2 regions of the Ramlibacter sp. 2FC genome follow, and region 1 is predicted to be linked to the other one. Evidence: riboswitches for the same ligand, from Rfam matches in the RefSeq annotation. Region 1 holds a riboswitch; the other holds the start of a gene.

Region 1 (7,574 bases):
GCGAGATGAAGGACAGGTCGCCCACCACCAGATCGAACGCGGCGGGCCCCGGCAGGTCGCCCGCCTTGAGCTCGCGCGCGTTCAGCTTCTCGACGCAGCTCACGCGCGGGTCGCCGCGCAGCCGCTCGTGCAGCTGGCCATGGCCCACGTCCACGCCGGTCACATGGGCCGCGCCCTGCTGCAGCAGGCAGTCGGTGAAGCCGCCGGTGGACTGGCCAACGTCCAGGCAGCTCAGGCCCCGCACGTCGACGCCACTGGCCGCGAGCGCGCCCTCGAGCTTGAGACCGCCGCGCGAGACATAACGCGACTCGGCCGCATCCAACAGCGCCAGCTCGGCCTGGGGCGGCAGCTCCTCGCCGTTCTTGGCCACGAGCCTCCAGTCCCCGCCCGCGCGCCAGCGCACGCCTGCGGCGATCAGCCGCTGGGCCTGCGAACGCGAGGCGGCCAGGCCGCGCTCCACCAACAGCTGGTCTGCGCGCACGCCTGTCAGCGTCAGTAGCGGTAGCTGTCCGGCTTGTACGGACCGTTCTTGTCGACGCCGATGTAGGCCGCCTGCGCGTCGGTCAGCACCGTGAGCTGGGCGCCCAGCTTGGACAGCTGCAGGCGCGCCACCTTCTCGTCCAGGTGCTTGGGCAGCACGTAGACCTTGCCGGCCTGGTACTCGCCCGGCTTGGTGAACAGCTCGATCTGGGCGATGGTCTGGTTGGCGAAGCTCGAGGACATCACGTAGCTCGGGTGGCCCGTGCCGCAGCCCAGGTTGACCAGGCGGCCCTTGGCCAGCAGGATGATGCGGCGGCCGGAAGGGAAGATCACGTGGTCGACCTGGGGCTTGATCTCGTCCCAGGCGTACTGTTCGAGGGAGGCGACGTCGATCTCGTTGTCGAAGTGGCCGATGTTGCAGACGATGGCCTGGTCCTTCATGGCCAGCATGTGCTCGTGGCGGATCACGTCCTTGTTGCCGGTGGTGGTCACGAAGATGTCGGCCTTGTCGGCCGCGTACTCCATGGTGACCACGCGGTAGCCTTCCATCGCCGCCTGCAGGGCGTTGATGGGGTCGATCTCGGTCACCCAGACCTGGGCCGAGAGCGCGCGCAGGGCCTGGGCCGAGCCCTTGCCCACGTCGCCGTAGCCGGCCACCACGGCCACCTTGCCGGCGATCATCACGTCGGTGGCGCGCTTGATGCCGTCCACCAGCGACTCGCGGCAGCCGTAGAGGTTGTCGAACTTGCTCTTGGTCACCGAGTCGTTGACGTTGATGGCGCGGAACAGCAGCTGGCCCTTGGCCGCCATCTCGTTGAGACGGTGCACACCGGTGGTGGTCTCCTCGGTCACGCCGATGATGTCCTTGCTCTTGCGGCTGTACCAGCTCGGGTCCTGCGCCAGCTTGGCCTTGATCGCGGCGAACAGGATGCGCTCCTCCTCGCTGCCGGGGTTGGCCAGCACGGACAGGTCCTGCTCGGCCTTCTGGCCCAGGTGCATCAGCAGCGTGGCGTCGCCGCCGTCGTCCAGGATCATGTTCGGGCCCTCGCCCTCGCTGCCCTGCGGGCCGAAGTCGAAGATGCGGTGCGTGTAGTCCCAGTAGTCGGCCAGGGTCTCGCCCTTGACGGCGAACACCGGCGTGCCCGAGGCGGCGATCGCGGCGGCGGCGTGGTCCTGGGTCGAGAAGATGTTGCAGGAGGCCCAGCGCACGGTCGCGCCCAGGGCCTGCAGGGTCTCGATCAGCACCGCAGTCTGGATGGTCATGTGCAGCGAGCCGGTGATGCGCGCGCCCTTGAGCGGCTGGGTCTTGGCGAACTCCTCGCGGATCGCCATCAGGCCCGGCATCTCGGTCTCGGCGATGCGGATTTCCTTGCGGCCCCAGTCGGCCAGGGACAGGTCGGCGATGGCACAGTCGTGCGTGGGAACGGATTTGAGAATGGCGCTCATGGGATCTCCAAAACGAGTCTTGAAAAACCACTGATCAGGGGGAACTCACCCCACAGACACGGTGGGCGAGCGTCGTTGCGATGGATGTTCCGAGCCTCACGCCGTGCGGCGCTGCAACGCTCCTCGGATAAGCCCGCATTATACGAACACCCGGCGGCGCCCTGCCCCGGGCCGGCCGGGTTGCGCGCCGCCCGGTCCGGGCTTTGGCCTTAGACTTGGTCCCAAAACAGCGGTGCGCCACCGCCCAAGCCCGCGGCCTCTGGCCGGGGCGCGGCCCGCGCGTCGCCCGGGAAGGCGCGCCATCGACGCCGCCGGGAACGACAAGAACTACAGAGGTTGAACATCGTGCTGCAAGCCACGGCGCCGCCAGGCCATGCCCTGAAAGACCGGCAGGTCATCTACCAGGCCAATCTGCACATGCTGGCCCTGGCCCTGCTGATTTTCGGCAGCACAGGGCTGCTTGGCCGGCTGCTGTTCCTGCAGCGCCCCTTCGGCAGCGAGCTGCTGCCCCTGGCCGGCAGCGCCATGGTCGGCATCCTGGCCGGGCTGGCCCTGGCCGCCGCGGCGCGCCAGGCGCGCCGGCTGTTCGCGCTCGCGGCCAGCCTGCTGGTCGGTCTGTCCCTGTACGCCCTGCTGGCCGGCCAGATGGAGCCGAAGCCCGGCTGGCTGGACCTCCTCCCGCGCCCGACCCTCGCGGTCGCCGGCATGCTGCTGTGCCTCGCGCTGCATCTGTGCCAGAGGGGCGGCGCCGCGCGCCAGCTGGGCCGGGCGCTGGGCGCGGGCCTGGCGCTGCTGGGCCTGGTGTCGCAGCTGGTGCTCTGGTTCCCCGCGCTGGACATGCTGCGCCTGGGCGCCAAGCAGGCCTCCACCGCCTTCGGCATCGGCAACCTGCTGCTGGTCTGGATAGGCACCACGCTGACGCAGTGGCCGGCATCGCCGGCGCGGCCCCTGGACCGCCGCACCGTGGCCGTGGGTGCGCTGGGCGTGCTGGCCACCTGCCTGGCCTGGTTCCTGCTGAGCTACCAGGCGATCCAGTTCATAGGCGAGCGCGGCGAAGCGCTGCTGTCGCGGGTCGAAGCCCGTTCGCAGCAAGGCGTCGATGGGCGCGTGCAGATGCTGCAGCGCATGGCCGAGCGCTGGCAGGTGCTGGGCGCACTGCCCAGCACCGCCTTCTGGGAACAGGAAGCGCGCAGCTACCTGCGCGACATCCCCAGCCTGGCCTTCATCGCGGTGCTCGACACCGAAGGGCAGACCCATTGGCTGGCGGACCGCGGGCCGGGCGAAGCGGACGCGCTGCGGGCCCACGCCGCCGACGCGGCCTGGCGCGCCAGCGTGCAGCAGGCCTCCCGCCCCCGCCTCGACGCGCTGGGCCAGGCCTCGAGCGCCCTGATCGCCCTGCCCTTGCGGCTGGGCAGCCATCCGGGTTGGCTGCTGGTCGCCGGCCTGGACCTCGAGAGCCTGTTCGCGCCGCTCGAGAAGGAACTGGAAGGCTTCGCCCTGCGCGTCGAGGGCGACAAGGGCCTGGTCTACGACTCCGGCAGCCTGCAGCGCTCGCCCCTGAGCACCCTGGTGGTGGAGCGCCACCTGCGCGTGCGTGGCGGCCAGCCGTGGCGCATGCAGATCTACCACCTGGACAGCCCGAGGAAGCTGTTCGTGGCCGGCCACCTGCCCGCCATGGCGATGCTGACGGGCCTGATCGCCGCGCTGTTCCTGATGATCAACCAGAGCCTCAGCGCGCTGGTCCTGGAGCGCTCCGAGCGGCTGGAAGCCAGTCTGGAGGAACAGGCGCGCACCCAGGCCCTGAACCAGCGCATCATGGCGCATTCGCAGGACGTGCTCTGCTCGATCGACGCCCAGGGGCGCTACACCCAGCTCAGCCCGTCCTGCGAGACGGTGTTCGGCTATCGCCCGCAGGAACTGATCGGCCGCAGCCACCTCGACCACATGCTGGCCGAAGACCGCCCGCAGGCCCACGCGGCAGCCCTGGCCGCGATGGCGGGCCACCCGGCCAGCCAAGTCCGCAGCCGCTACCTGCACCCGGACGGACACAGCGTGCATGTGCTCTGGTCGGCGAGCTGGTCGCCGCAGGACCAGACCCTGTTCGCGGTGGCCCACGACGTCACCAAGCTGGCGCACCAGGTGGCCTTCGTCGAGGAGCAGAGCCGGGTGCTGCGCATGATCTCGACCAACCGGCCGCTCGCCGACACGCTGAAGGCGGTCTGCCTGATGGTCGAGGCCCGGGCGCCGGGCGCCCTGTGCTCGGTGCTGCTGACGGACGCCTCGGTCCAGCATGTGCAGGTCGGGGCCGCGCCCAGCCTGCCCGAGGCCTACAACCAGGCCATCCATGGCGCGGCCGTGGGGCCCCGCGCCGGCAGCTGCGGCACGGCCGTGTTCCGCCGCGAAGCGGTGGTGGTGGAAGACATCCGCCTCGACCCCTTGTGGGAGGACTACCGGGAGCTGGCCGAGCGCCACGGCCTGCGGGCCTGCTGGTCCGTCCCCCTGATATCCAAGGACGGCCGGGTGCTGGGCACCTTCGCGATCTACCACCGCCAGCCCCACAAACCCGGCGAGGAGCAGTTGCAGCTGCTGACCGCCACCGGCCACCTGGCGGCCATCGCCATCGAGCGCGACCACGACCAGCGGCGGCTGGAGACCAGCGAGCAGCGCTTCCGCTCGCTCTACACCTTCAACCCCAACCCGGTGTTCTCGCTGGACCTGGACGGCCGGTTCCTGGGCATGAACGCCGCCGGCATCCGGCTCAGCGGCTACAGCGAGGCCGAGGTCACCGGCCAGCCCTGGGCGGCGGTGGTGGTCCCCGAGGACCGCCAGCGCGTGGCCGCCCATTTCGCGGCGGCCCTCGAGGGCCAGCCGCAGCACTACGAGGCGCGCATCCGCGACCGCCGCAACGCGCAGCTGACCCTGGAGGTCACCCAGCTGCCGATGATGGTCGACGGGCAGCTCGTGGGCATGTTCGGCATCGCCCAGGACATCAGCGAGCAAAGACGCTACGAGGAGGAGCTGAGCCACAACGCCAGCCACGACCTGCTGACCGGCCTGCCCAACCGTGCCCTGCTCGAGGACCGGCTGCGCCTGGCCTGCCAGCTGGGCGCCAGGTCCGGACGACAGCTGGCGGTCATGTTCGTCGACCTCGATGGCTTCAAGCCGATCAACGATGCCTTCGGCCATGCCTGCGGCGACCAGATGCTGGTCGAGGTGGCGCGCCGCATGCAGGCCCAGGTTCGCCCCGGCGACACGGTGGCGCGCATGGGCGGCGACGAGTTCATCGTGCTGCTGCAGGACCTGGCCGATGCGGACGACGTGCCGCCCGTGGCGGAGCGCCTGATCGAGGCGATCGCCAGGCCCTACCGGATCGACGGGGTGGAACTGCACGCCACCGCCAGCATAGGCATCGCCCTGGGCGAGGGCACGGTCAAGGAGCCCATGGGCCTGGTCCAGCAGGCCGACCTGGCCATGTTCAAGGCCAAGCAGGAGGGGCGAAACAACTACCAGTGGTACTCCAGCGACCTCAACCACAAGGTCAGCGAGCGCCTGAGCCTGCGCAACGAGCTGCAGAAGGCCATGAACCGCCGCGACTTCGAGCTGTACTACCAGCCCCAGATCGAAGGCGCCAGCGGTCGCGTCGTCGGCATGGAGGCCCTGCTGCGCTGGCGGCATCCCGAGCGCGGCCTGATCTCGCCGGCGGACTTCATCCCGATCGCCGAGGACAGCGGCCACATCGTCGCGCTGGGCCTGTGGGTGCTGGACACGGCCTGCGTGCACGCCGCCGCCTTGGCCGCGCAGGGCTTGCGGGGCCTGGTCGTCGGCGTCAACATCTCGGCCGTGCAGTTCCAGCGCGACAACCTGGTCGCCAGCGTGCGCGCCGCGCTGGAACTGCACGGCCTGGCCCCCGAACGCCTGGAGCTGGAGATCACCGAGAGCACGCTGATGCAGAACTCCGAGCGCGTCCTCGCGACCCTGCACGAGCTCCACGCCCTGGGCGTGCGCATCGCCCTCGACGACTTCGGCACCGGCTTCTCGGGCCTGAGCTACCTCAAGCGCCTGCCGATCGACACGCTCAAGATCGACCGCGCCTTCGTGCAGGAGGTCGACACCGACGGCCACGACGCGGCCATCTCGCAGGCCATCATCGCCATGGCCCACCACCTCAAGCTCAGGGTGATCGCCGAGGGGGTCGAAACCGAGGCGCAGCTGAAGTTCCTGAGGGACCGGGGCTGCGACGAGTTCCAGGGCTACCACTTCGCCCGGCCCATGCCCTTCGAGGAACTCAGGCGCTTCCTCGCCGAGCGCGCGGCGGGCCAGCCCATGGCATGAGCCGGCCGCCGGCGACCGCGGTCAACGGGCCCCTTCGGAGCAGCTCGCCGGCCAGGGCCCGCTAGATATTGCAGTTGGCGCGCACCTCGGCCAAGGTCGTGCGGCCCGCCAGCGCCCGCTCTATGCCGTCCTGGCGCAGCGTGCGGAACTGGCCATGGCGCATGGCGCTGTGGCGCAGCTGCAGGGGCGTGGCGCCGGTCATGATCAGGTGGCGGATCTCGTCGTCCACGACCAGCAGCTCGTGCAGGCCCAGCCGACCCTTGTAGCCGGTGTGCTCGCACTGCGCGCAGCCGGTCGCCCGGTGGCGCCGCAGCCGCCCGTTCACCCCGAAGCGCTTCAGCCAGTCGGCGCGCAGGGCGTCGCCCTGCGGGCGCGTGTCGGCGGGAAAGGCGCCCAGGTACTCCTGCAGCAGCAGCTCCTCTTCGGCCTCGGACACCGGCTGCGGCGCCTTGCAGGCCTCGCAGAGCTGGCGGACCAGGCGCTGCGCGAGCACCGCCAGCAGCGAGTCGGCAAAGCTGAAGGGGTTGAGCCCCATGTCCAGCAGGCGCGTGATGGTCTCAGGCGCGCTGTTGGTGTGCAAGGTGCTGAGGACCAGGTGGCCCGTCAGCGAGGCCTCGACCGCCAACTGGGCCGTTTCCTCGTCGCGCACCTCGCCGACCATGATGACGTCCGGATCGGCGCGCAGGAAGGTGCGCAGCACCTTGTCGAAGCTCCAGCCTATCTTGGGGTTCACCTGCACCTGGCGCAGGTCGGGGTTGGTGATCTCGATCGGGTTCTCGGCGGTCCAGATCTTGCGCTGCGGCGTGTTCAGGTGCTGCAGCACCGAATGCAGCGTGGTGGTCTTGCCCGAGCCCGTGGGGCCCACGCAGAGCACCATGCCGTAGGGACGCTCCACCACCTGCTGCAGTTGCTCGAAATTGGCCACCGACAGGCCCAGCCGGTCGAGAGGCAGCGGCCTGGCCGAGGACAGGATGCGCATCACCACGTCCTCTGCGCCGCCCTGGGTCGGGATGGTGGCCACGCGCAGCTCGATGTGGTGCTGGCTGGAGAAGCGGACAAAGTCGATCTTGCCGTCCTGCGGCTGGCGCCGCTCGGTGATGTCGAGGTCGCACATGATCTTCAAGCGTGCGACCAGCGCGGTCCGATAGCTTTGCGGCAGCTCCATGTAGGGCACCAGCACGCCGTCCTTGCGGAAGCGGATGCGCACCTTGCGCCGGACATGGGAGGTCTCGATGTGGATGTCGGACACGCCCTGGCGGTGCGCCTCGACGATCATGGCGTTGATCAGCAGCACCAGCGAGTTGTCGGACTGCTCG
Region 2 (7,574 bases), on a different contig from region 1:
ACCGCCGACGATGCCGGCCGCGCCGCCCTCACCCTTGCGTTTTTCCTGCTTGACGGCCTGCACCGTGCCGCACTGATCACAGAGCGCCTTGCCGCCGGACTTGGCGGGCGGCTGGGCCAGCGCCCCCAGGGCGAAGGCGCTCATGAGGCTGGCGAGGAGGATTTTTTTCATCATGGTTCTCTGAAGCTAGGGGAGTTCGATCGTAATCGGCAGGCGGGATGCAGACTCAGCCGCCACCGCTGGTGTAGACCGGCCCCGGCGCCTGCTGCGGCGCGGGTGCGGGACGCTGGAGTTCGGGCACCACGGCACCGTCGGCGGTGCGCAGGGTCTCGCCCTCCAGCGTGACGCGGCTGCCCACGTTGACCGGCGCGGCGCGCTCCACGGTGCGCAGCTGGCCATTTTCCATGCGCACGCCGATCTGGTAGACGGTCTGGGGACGCATGCGCTTCTCAACCGTATTGCCCAGCAGGCCGCCGCCGACGGCGCCCAGCACGGTGGCCGCCGTGCGGCCGCCGCCCTTGCCGACCTGGTTGCCGACCACGGCGCCGAGCACGCCGCCCGCCACCGCGCCCATGCCCGAGGTCGGTGCCTCGCGCTGCACCTGGGTCACCGACTCGACGGTGCCGCAGCTGTAGCAGATGGCGCGTGCCGGCTCAGGCGCGGGGGCGGGCATCGCCGCCGCGGGCGCCTTGGCCATGGGCGCCGGCGCGGGATGCGGCACAGGGCGCGGGGTGGCTGCAGGCCTTTTCTCGACCGCTTTGGCGGCCGGCTTGGCCGGCGGCTCGGCCGGACCGTCCTGCAGCAGTTCCTCCCTGCCTGCAGCCTGCCCGGCGGGGGCCGGAGCCAGCGGGGCCCCCGCCACGGTGGGCGCGGCCAGCGGTGTCGGCGCGGGGCGCTGGACCCAGACCAGGACGGCGGCCAGCGCCACGACGGCCGTGCCCAGGGCGCCGATCACGCCCCACAGAAGCGCTGGGTTGCGTGCGGGCGTGGCGCCCTGCCGCGCGGCTTGTTCATAGGTTGTCGTCATGCTTTCCCTCTCTTGTGTCAAACACGGCGCATGGCAAGCAACCCGGAAGCGGGTCGCGCAGCGCCGTTCCAGCCATAACGGCCGAGCAGGGGGAAAGTTACACAGCCTCGAGCAAAGCTGAGTGTCTGATTTGTAACGCGGGGTAAGACGCTACAGATCAGCCCAGGTTGGGCGCGAGCAGGCGCCGCAGCTCGGCCTCGGGCAGGCCACGCCGAGCGGCCTGGTCCTGCAACTGGTCCTCGGCTATGCGGCCCACGTTGAAGTAGGTGCTCTGCGGGTGGCTGAGGTAGAAGCCGCTCACGCTGGCGGCCGGCGTCATGGCCAGGCTCTCGGTCACGCCCATGCCGATCTCGCGGCATTGCAGTAGCTCGAACATGGGGCGCTTGACGCTGTGGTCCGGGCAGGCGGGGTAGCCGGGCGCCGGGCGTATGCCCTGGTATTTCTCGGCGATCAGCTCCTCGTTGCCCAGCGCCTCCTGCGGCACGTAGCCCCAGAGGTCGGTGCGCACGCGCTGGTGCAGGCATTCGGCGAAGGCCTCGGCCAGGCGGTCGGCCAGGGCCTTGAGCATGATGGCCGAATAGTCGTCGTGCGCGGCCAGGAACTGCTGCTCCTTCTTGTCCACGCCCAGGCCCGCCGTGACGGCGAACAGGCCCACGTAGTCGGGCGCGACGCCCTTGGGCGCGACGAAGTCGGCCAGGCAGCGGCTGGGCCGCATCTGGCCGTCGATCACCTGCTTTTCGGTCTGCTGGCGCAGCCCGTACCAGGTCAGCGCAACCTGGCTGCGCGATTCGTCCGTGTAGAGCTCGATGTCGTCGTCGCGCACGCTGTTGGCCGGGTACAGGCCCAGCACCGCATTGGCGGTGAGCCAGCGGCCCTCGATCAGGCGCTGCAGCATCTGCTGGGCATCGGCGAAGACCTTGCGCGCCTGCTCGCCGACCACCTCGTCCTGCAGGATGGCGGGATAGGGACCGGCCAGGTCCCAGGTCTGGAAGAACGGGCCCCAGTCGACGTACTTGGCGAGCTCGGCCAGGTCGAAGTTCCTGAACACGCGCCGGCCGATGAATTTCGGCTTGGGCGGCTCGTAGCCCGACCAGTCGATTGGGGTCTTGTTGGCGCGCACCTTCGCCAGCGGCCACAGCGGCACCTGCTTCTTGTTGGCGTGCTGCTGGCGCACCTTGTCGTAGTCGGCATTGAGATCGGCGACGTACTGCGGCGCCTGGTCCGACAGCAGGCCCTGGGCCACGCTGACGCTGCGCGAGGCGTCGGGCACGTAGACCACCGGGCCCTCGTAGTGCGGCGCGATCTTCACGGCCGTGTGCACGCGGCTGGTGGTGGCGCCGCCGATCAGCAGCGGGATCTTCTTGATGCGGAAGTAGTCGTCCTTCTGCATCTCGCCGGCCACGTACTGCATCTCCTCGAGGCTGGGCGTGATCAGGCCCGACAGGCCCACGATGTCGGCGCCCTCGACCTTGGCCTTGGCCAGGATCTCGTGGCAGGGCACCATCACGCCCATGTTGACGACCTCGAAGTTGTTGCACTGCAGGACCACCGTGACGATGTTCTTGCCGATGTCGTGCACGTCGCCCTTGACCGTGGCGATGACGATCTTGCCCTTGGACCTGACGTCCAGGCCGGCCGCCTCCTGCTGCTTCTTCTCTTCCTCGATGTAGGGCACCAGGTGGGCCACGGCCTGCTTCATCACGCGCGCCGACTTCACCACCTGGGGCAGGAACATCTTGCCCTGGCCGAACAGGTCGCCGACGATGTTCATGCCGTCCATCAGCGGGCCTTCGATCACGTGCAGCGGCCGCCCGCCGCGGGCCAGGATGGCCTGGTAGGCCTCTTCCGTGTCCTCGACGATGAAGTCGTTGATGCCGTGCACCAGCGCGTGCGAGAGGCGCTGCGCCACCGTGCCGGCGCGCCATTCGAGCTTCTTGCTGTCGTCCTTGGCCGCGCCCTTGGCCGACTCGGCGATCTCGACCAGGCGCTCGCCGGCGTCGGGGCGGCGGTTCAGCACCACGTCCTCGACGCGCTCGCGCAGCTGGGGCTCGACCTCGTCGTAGACGCCGACCATGCCGGCGTTGACGATGCCCATGTCCATGCCGGCCTGGATCGCGTGGTAGAGGAACACCGTGTGGATGGCCTCGCGCACCGGGTCGTTGCCGCGGAAGCTGAACGACACGTTGGACACGCCGCCCGAGACCTTGGCGCCCGGCAGGTGCTGCTTGATCCAGCGCGTGGCCTCGATGAAGTCCACCGCGTAGTTGTTGTGCTCCTCGATGCCGGTGGCGATGGCGAAGATGTTGGGGTCGAAGATGATGTCCTCGGGCGGGAAGTCCACCTCGTCGACCAGGATGCGGTAGGCGCGCTCGCAGATCTCGGTCTTGCGCGCATAGGTGTCGGCCTGGCCCTGCTCGTCGAAGGCCATCACCACGGTGGCCGCGCCGTAGCGCTTGATCAGCCGGGCCTGGCGCTTGAACTCCTCCACGCCTTCCTTCATCGAGATCGAGTTGACGATGCCCTTGCCCTGGATGCAGCGCAGGCCGGCCTCGATCACGCTCCACTTGGAGCTGTCGACCATGATGGGCACGCGCGCGATGTCGGGCTCGGAGGCGATGAGCTGCAGGAAGCGCACCATGGCGGCCTGGCTGTCCAGCATGGCCTCGTCCATGTTGATGTCGATCACCTGGGCGCCGTTCTCCACCTGCTGGCGCGCCACCGCCAGCGCCTGCTCGAACTCGCCGTTCAGGATCATGCGCGCGAAGGCCTTGGAGCCGGTGACGTTGGTGCGCTCGCCGATGTTGACGAACAGCGAGCCTTCGCCGATGGCGACCGGCTCCAGGCCGGACAGCTTCATGGGGGGGACGGAAATATCGGACATGGTCTCACCTGGGCAAGGCACGGTTCAGGCGAGCGTCGTTGCGGAGATCGGTTCCCCAAGCCTGACGGACCTGACACCTGTCCGCTGCAACGCTCCTTGGGGGGAGGGCAGATTTTACGGCAATGGCCTCGGCGTCGCGGCCGAGGCGCTCAGGTCACCACAGGACAGGCCGAGGCCGGCAGCCCGAACAGCCGGTCGAAGCCCCAGTTGAAGACGAAGGTGTAGCCCAGGAAGAACAGGATCAGGCCCAGGTCCATCACCAAGGCCTGCCACAGGCTGACGCCGAACCACCAGGCGAACAGCGGCACCAGGGACAGCACCAGGCCGCCCTCGAAACCCGCCGCGTGGGCGATGCGGCGCCCCAGGCTGCGCCCGCGCCGGGCCTGGCGCGCCTCCCAGCGCTCGAAGCAGGCGTTGAACAGGAAGTTCCAGAACACCGCGATGGCCGAGGAGGCCAGGCCCATGACCCCGGCATGGGCCAGGTCCTGGCCCGACATCTGCGACAGGCCCCAGCTGGTGCAGGCGACGGCCAGGCCCTCGAAGACGCTAACGTAGAGCAGGCGGCGGCGCAGCCCCTGCAGGCTGAACCAGAGGGGCCCGGAGGGGGCGGCGGCGGAAATCGAAGACGGCGCGGACGACATGGGAGGCACTTTATCGGCGTGTCGCTGACATATAAAGTCAATAAATATCAGTTTTTCTGAAAGATCGGACGCCATGGCTTTTTCCAGCGACAGCGTGCAGGTGTTCCTGGCCGTGCTCGACCAGGGCTCGTTCTCGGCCGCGGCGCGCGCCCTGGGCCGCGTGCCCTCGGCCGTCAGCATGACCATGGCCCACCTGGAGGCCGAGCTCGGCCTGGCGCTGTTCGACCGCCAGGGCCGCGAGCCCCGTCCCACGCCCGCGGCGCGCGCGCTCGAGCCCCAGGCACGCCAGCTCGCGGCCCAGCTGCAGCAACTCAACGTGCAGGCCCAGGCCCTGCACCAGGGGCTGGAGCAATGCCTGACGCTGGCCATCGCGCCCGAGCTGCTGGCCGGGCGCTGGAGCGGCCCGCTGGCCGCCCTGGCCGCCGAGTACCCGCTGCTGCAGGTCGAGGTGCTGGCCGCGCCCCAGACCGACGCCCTGGCCCTGCTGCACGCCGGCCGTGCCCAGCTGGCCCTGGTGTTCGAGCGGCCCAGCATAGACGGCAGCGAGGGCTTTCAGGAGGTCGGCAGCGAGACCCTGGTAGCGGTGATGGCGCCGCAGCACCCGGTGCTGCAGGCCGCGCGCGCGGCGGCCCAGGCACGCGGCGAGCCGGCCGGGGCCGCCCGGCTGCGCGAGGAGCACCTGACCGGCACACGCCAGATCGTGGTCGCCAGCCGCGACCCGGCGCAGCGCGACCCGCGCTTCGTCTACGCGCGCCACCACTGGCGCACCGACAACCACATTGCCGCGCTGGCGCTGATCGAGGCCGGCCTGGGCTGGGGCCGGCTGCCGCACGCCCTGGTGCGCGCACGCATGGAGGCCGGCGCCCTGGTGGCGCTGTCGTTCGAGAACCTGAGCAACGCGCTCACGCTGTGGGTGGACGTAGTCTGGTCGCGCGCGCGCCCGCTGGGCCTGGGCGCGCAGCGCTTCGTGGCGCTGATGGCCGAGGCCGCCGCGGCCGCTCAGGCGGCTTCGCGGTAGAACGGGCCGGCCTGCAAGGCGCGCGTGGCCAGCGGCGCCACGGCGCGGTGGATCGCGCCGATGTGGTCGGGCGTGGTGCCGCAGCAGCCGCCAACGATGTTGACCAGGCCCTCGGCCGCGAACTCCTGCAGCAGGCGGCTGGTGACCTCGGGCGTCTCGTCGAAGCCGGTCTCGCTCATGGGGTTGGGCAGGCCGGCGTTGGGGTAGCAGCTGATGAAGGTGTCGGGCGCCGCCTTGTGCAGCTCCTGGATGTAGGGCCGCATCAGGGCCGCGCCCAGGGCGCAGTTCAGGCCCACCGCCAAAGGCCGGGCGTGGCGCACGCTGTGCCAGAAGGCGGTGACGGTCTGGCCGCTCAGGATGCGGCCCGAGGCGTCGGTCACGGTGCCGCTGATCAGGATGGGCAGGCGCTCGCCCGAGGCCTCGAAATACTCGTCGATGGCGAACAGCGCGGCCTTGGCGTTCAACGTGTCGAAGATGGTCTCGACCAGCAGCAGGTCGGAGCCGCCCTCGACCAGGGCCTCGGTCTGCTCGTAGTAGGCCGCACGCAGCTCCTCGAAGCTCACGTTGCGCGCGCCGGGGTCGTTCACGTCGGGGCTGATGCTGGCGGTCTTGGGCGTGGGGCCGAGCGCGCCGGCGACGAAGCGCGGCTTGTCGGGCGTGGAGAACTTGTCGCAGGCCGCGCGCGCCAGCCGGGCCGAGTCCAGGTTCATCTCGCGCGCCAGCTCGGCCATGTCGTAGTCGGCCTGGGCGATGCGGGTCGCGCCGAAGGTGTTGGTCTCGATCAGGTCGGCGCCGGCGGCCAGATAGCCCTCGTGGATGTCGCGGATCACGTCGGGCCGGGTCAGCGAGAGCAGCTCGTTGTTGCCCTTGACGTCCTTGTGGAAGTCCTTGAAGCGCTCGCCGCGGTACTGCGCCTCGCTCAGCTTGAAGCGCTGGATCATGGTGCCCATGGCGCCGTCGAGGATGGCGATGCGGTGCTTCAGGATCTCGGGCAGCGCCTGGGCGCGGGTGTAGGTCAGCGGCTTCATAGGGCCCCGATTGTAGGAAGAGGCGGCCGACCCGGCGCCCGGCGGGGCAATTTCGGGGGGAGAATTTCGCGAGACAATGGCGGGCTGGCCGACTCTTCCTGTTCTCCCCCTTTCCCCCTTGCCCCCTTTTCTGCCTTGACCCACCTGTCCATCCTGCGCGAGGTTTTCGGCTACGACGCCTTCCGCGGCCCGCAGCAGGCCATCATCGACCATGTCAGCGCCGGCGGCGACGCCCTGGTGCTGATGCCCACCGGCGGCGGCAAGAGCCTGTGCTACCAGGTCCCGGCGATCGCGCGCCAGCGCGCGGGGCACGGGGTCAGCGTCGTGGTCTCGCCGCTGATCGCGCTGATGCACGACCAGGTCGGCGCGCTGCACGAGGCCGGGGTGGAAGCGGCCTTCCTCAACTCCACGCTCAGCGGCGAAGAGGCGGCCCAGGTCGAGCAGCGCCTGCGCCGCGGCGAGATCACCCTGCTCTACGCCGCGCCCGAGCGCGTGACCACGCCGCGCTTCCTGGCCCAGCTCGACAGCCTGCACGAGCGCGGCCAGCTGGCCCTGTTCGCGATCGACGAGGCGCATTGCGTGAGCCAGTGGGGCCACGATTTCCGCCCCGAGTACCGCCAGCTCACGGTGCTGCACGAGCGCTACGCCGGCGTGCCGCGCATCGCCCTCACCGCCACGGCCGACGCGCTGACGCGCGCCGACATCGTCGAGCGCCTGCAACTCGAGGACGCGCAGCAGTTCGTCAGCAGCTTCGACCGGCCCAACATCCGTTACACCATCGTCGAGAAGAAGGACGCGACCACCCAGCTGCTGCGCTTCATCGAGGGCGAGCATGCCGGCGAAGCCGGCGTGGTCTACTGCCAGTCGCGCCGCAAGGTCGAGGACATCGCGCAGACCCTGGCCGACGCCGGCCTCAACGCCCTGCCCTACCACGCGGGCCTTCATGCAGCCGTGCGCCAGCGCCACCAGGACCGCTTCC

The links. Region 1 has a riboswitch for S-adenosylhomocysteine ahead of ahcY (adenosylhomocysteinase). Riboswitches for the same ligand answer to the same signal wherever they lie in the genome.
Region 2: it holds a riboswitch for S-adenosylhomocysteine, as region 1 does, so the genes downstream of both, metH (methionine synthase) here and ahcY (adenosylhomocysteinase) in region 1, are expected to answer to the same signal.

Annotation. Positions count from the first base shown of each region.
Region 1 is NZ_SCMM01000030.1:29,557-37,130, reverse strand. It holds gene FFS10_RS13970 (TlyA family RNA methyltransferase) at 1-481, opposite strand, end outside; gene ahcY (adenosylhomocysteinase) at 493-1,926, opposite strand; S-adenosyl-L-homocysteine riboswitch at 1,987-2,057, opposite strand; gene FFS10_RS13960 (EAL domain-containing protein) at 2,272-6,258, shown strand; gene FFS10_RS13955 (GspE/PulE family protein) at 6,320-7,574, opposite strand, start outside.
Region 2 is NZ_SCMM01000016.1:67,322-74,895, forward strand. It holds gene FFS10_RS09270 (glycine zipper 2TM domain-containing protein) at 1-171, opposite strand, end outside; gene FFS10_RS09275 (outer membrane lipoprotein) at 227-1,027, opposite strand; gene metH (methionine synthase) at 1,185-3,884, opposite strand; S-adenosyl-L-homocysteine riboswitch at 3,932-4,012, opposite strand; gene FFS10_RS09285 (PACE efflux transporter) at 4,058-4,489, opposite strand; gene FFS10_RS09290 (LysR family transcriptional regulator) at 4,623-5,567, shown strand; gene FFS10_RS09295 (homocysteine S-methyltransferase family protein) at 5,549-6,595, opposite strand; gene FFS10_RS09300 (RecQ family ATP-dependent DNA helicase) at 6,731-7,574, shown strand, end outside.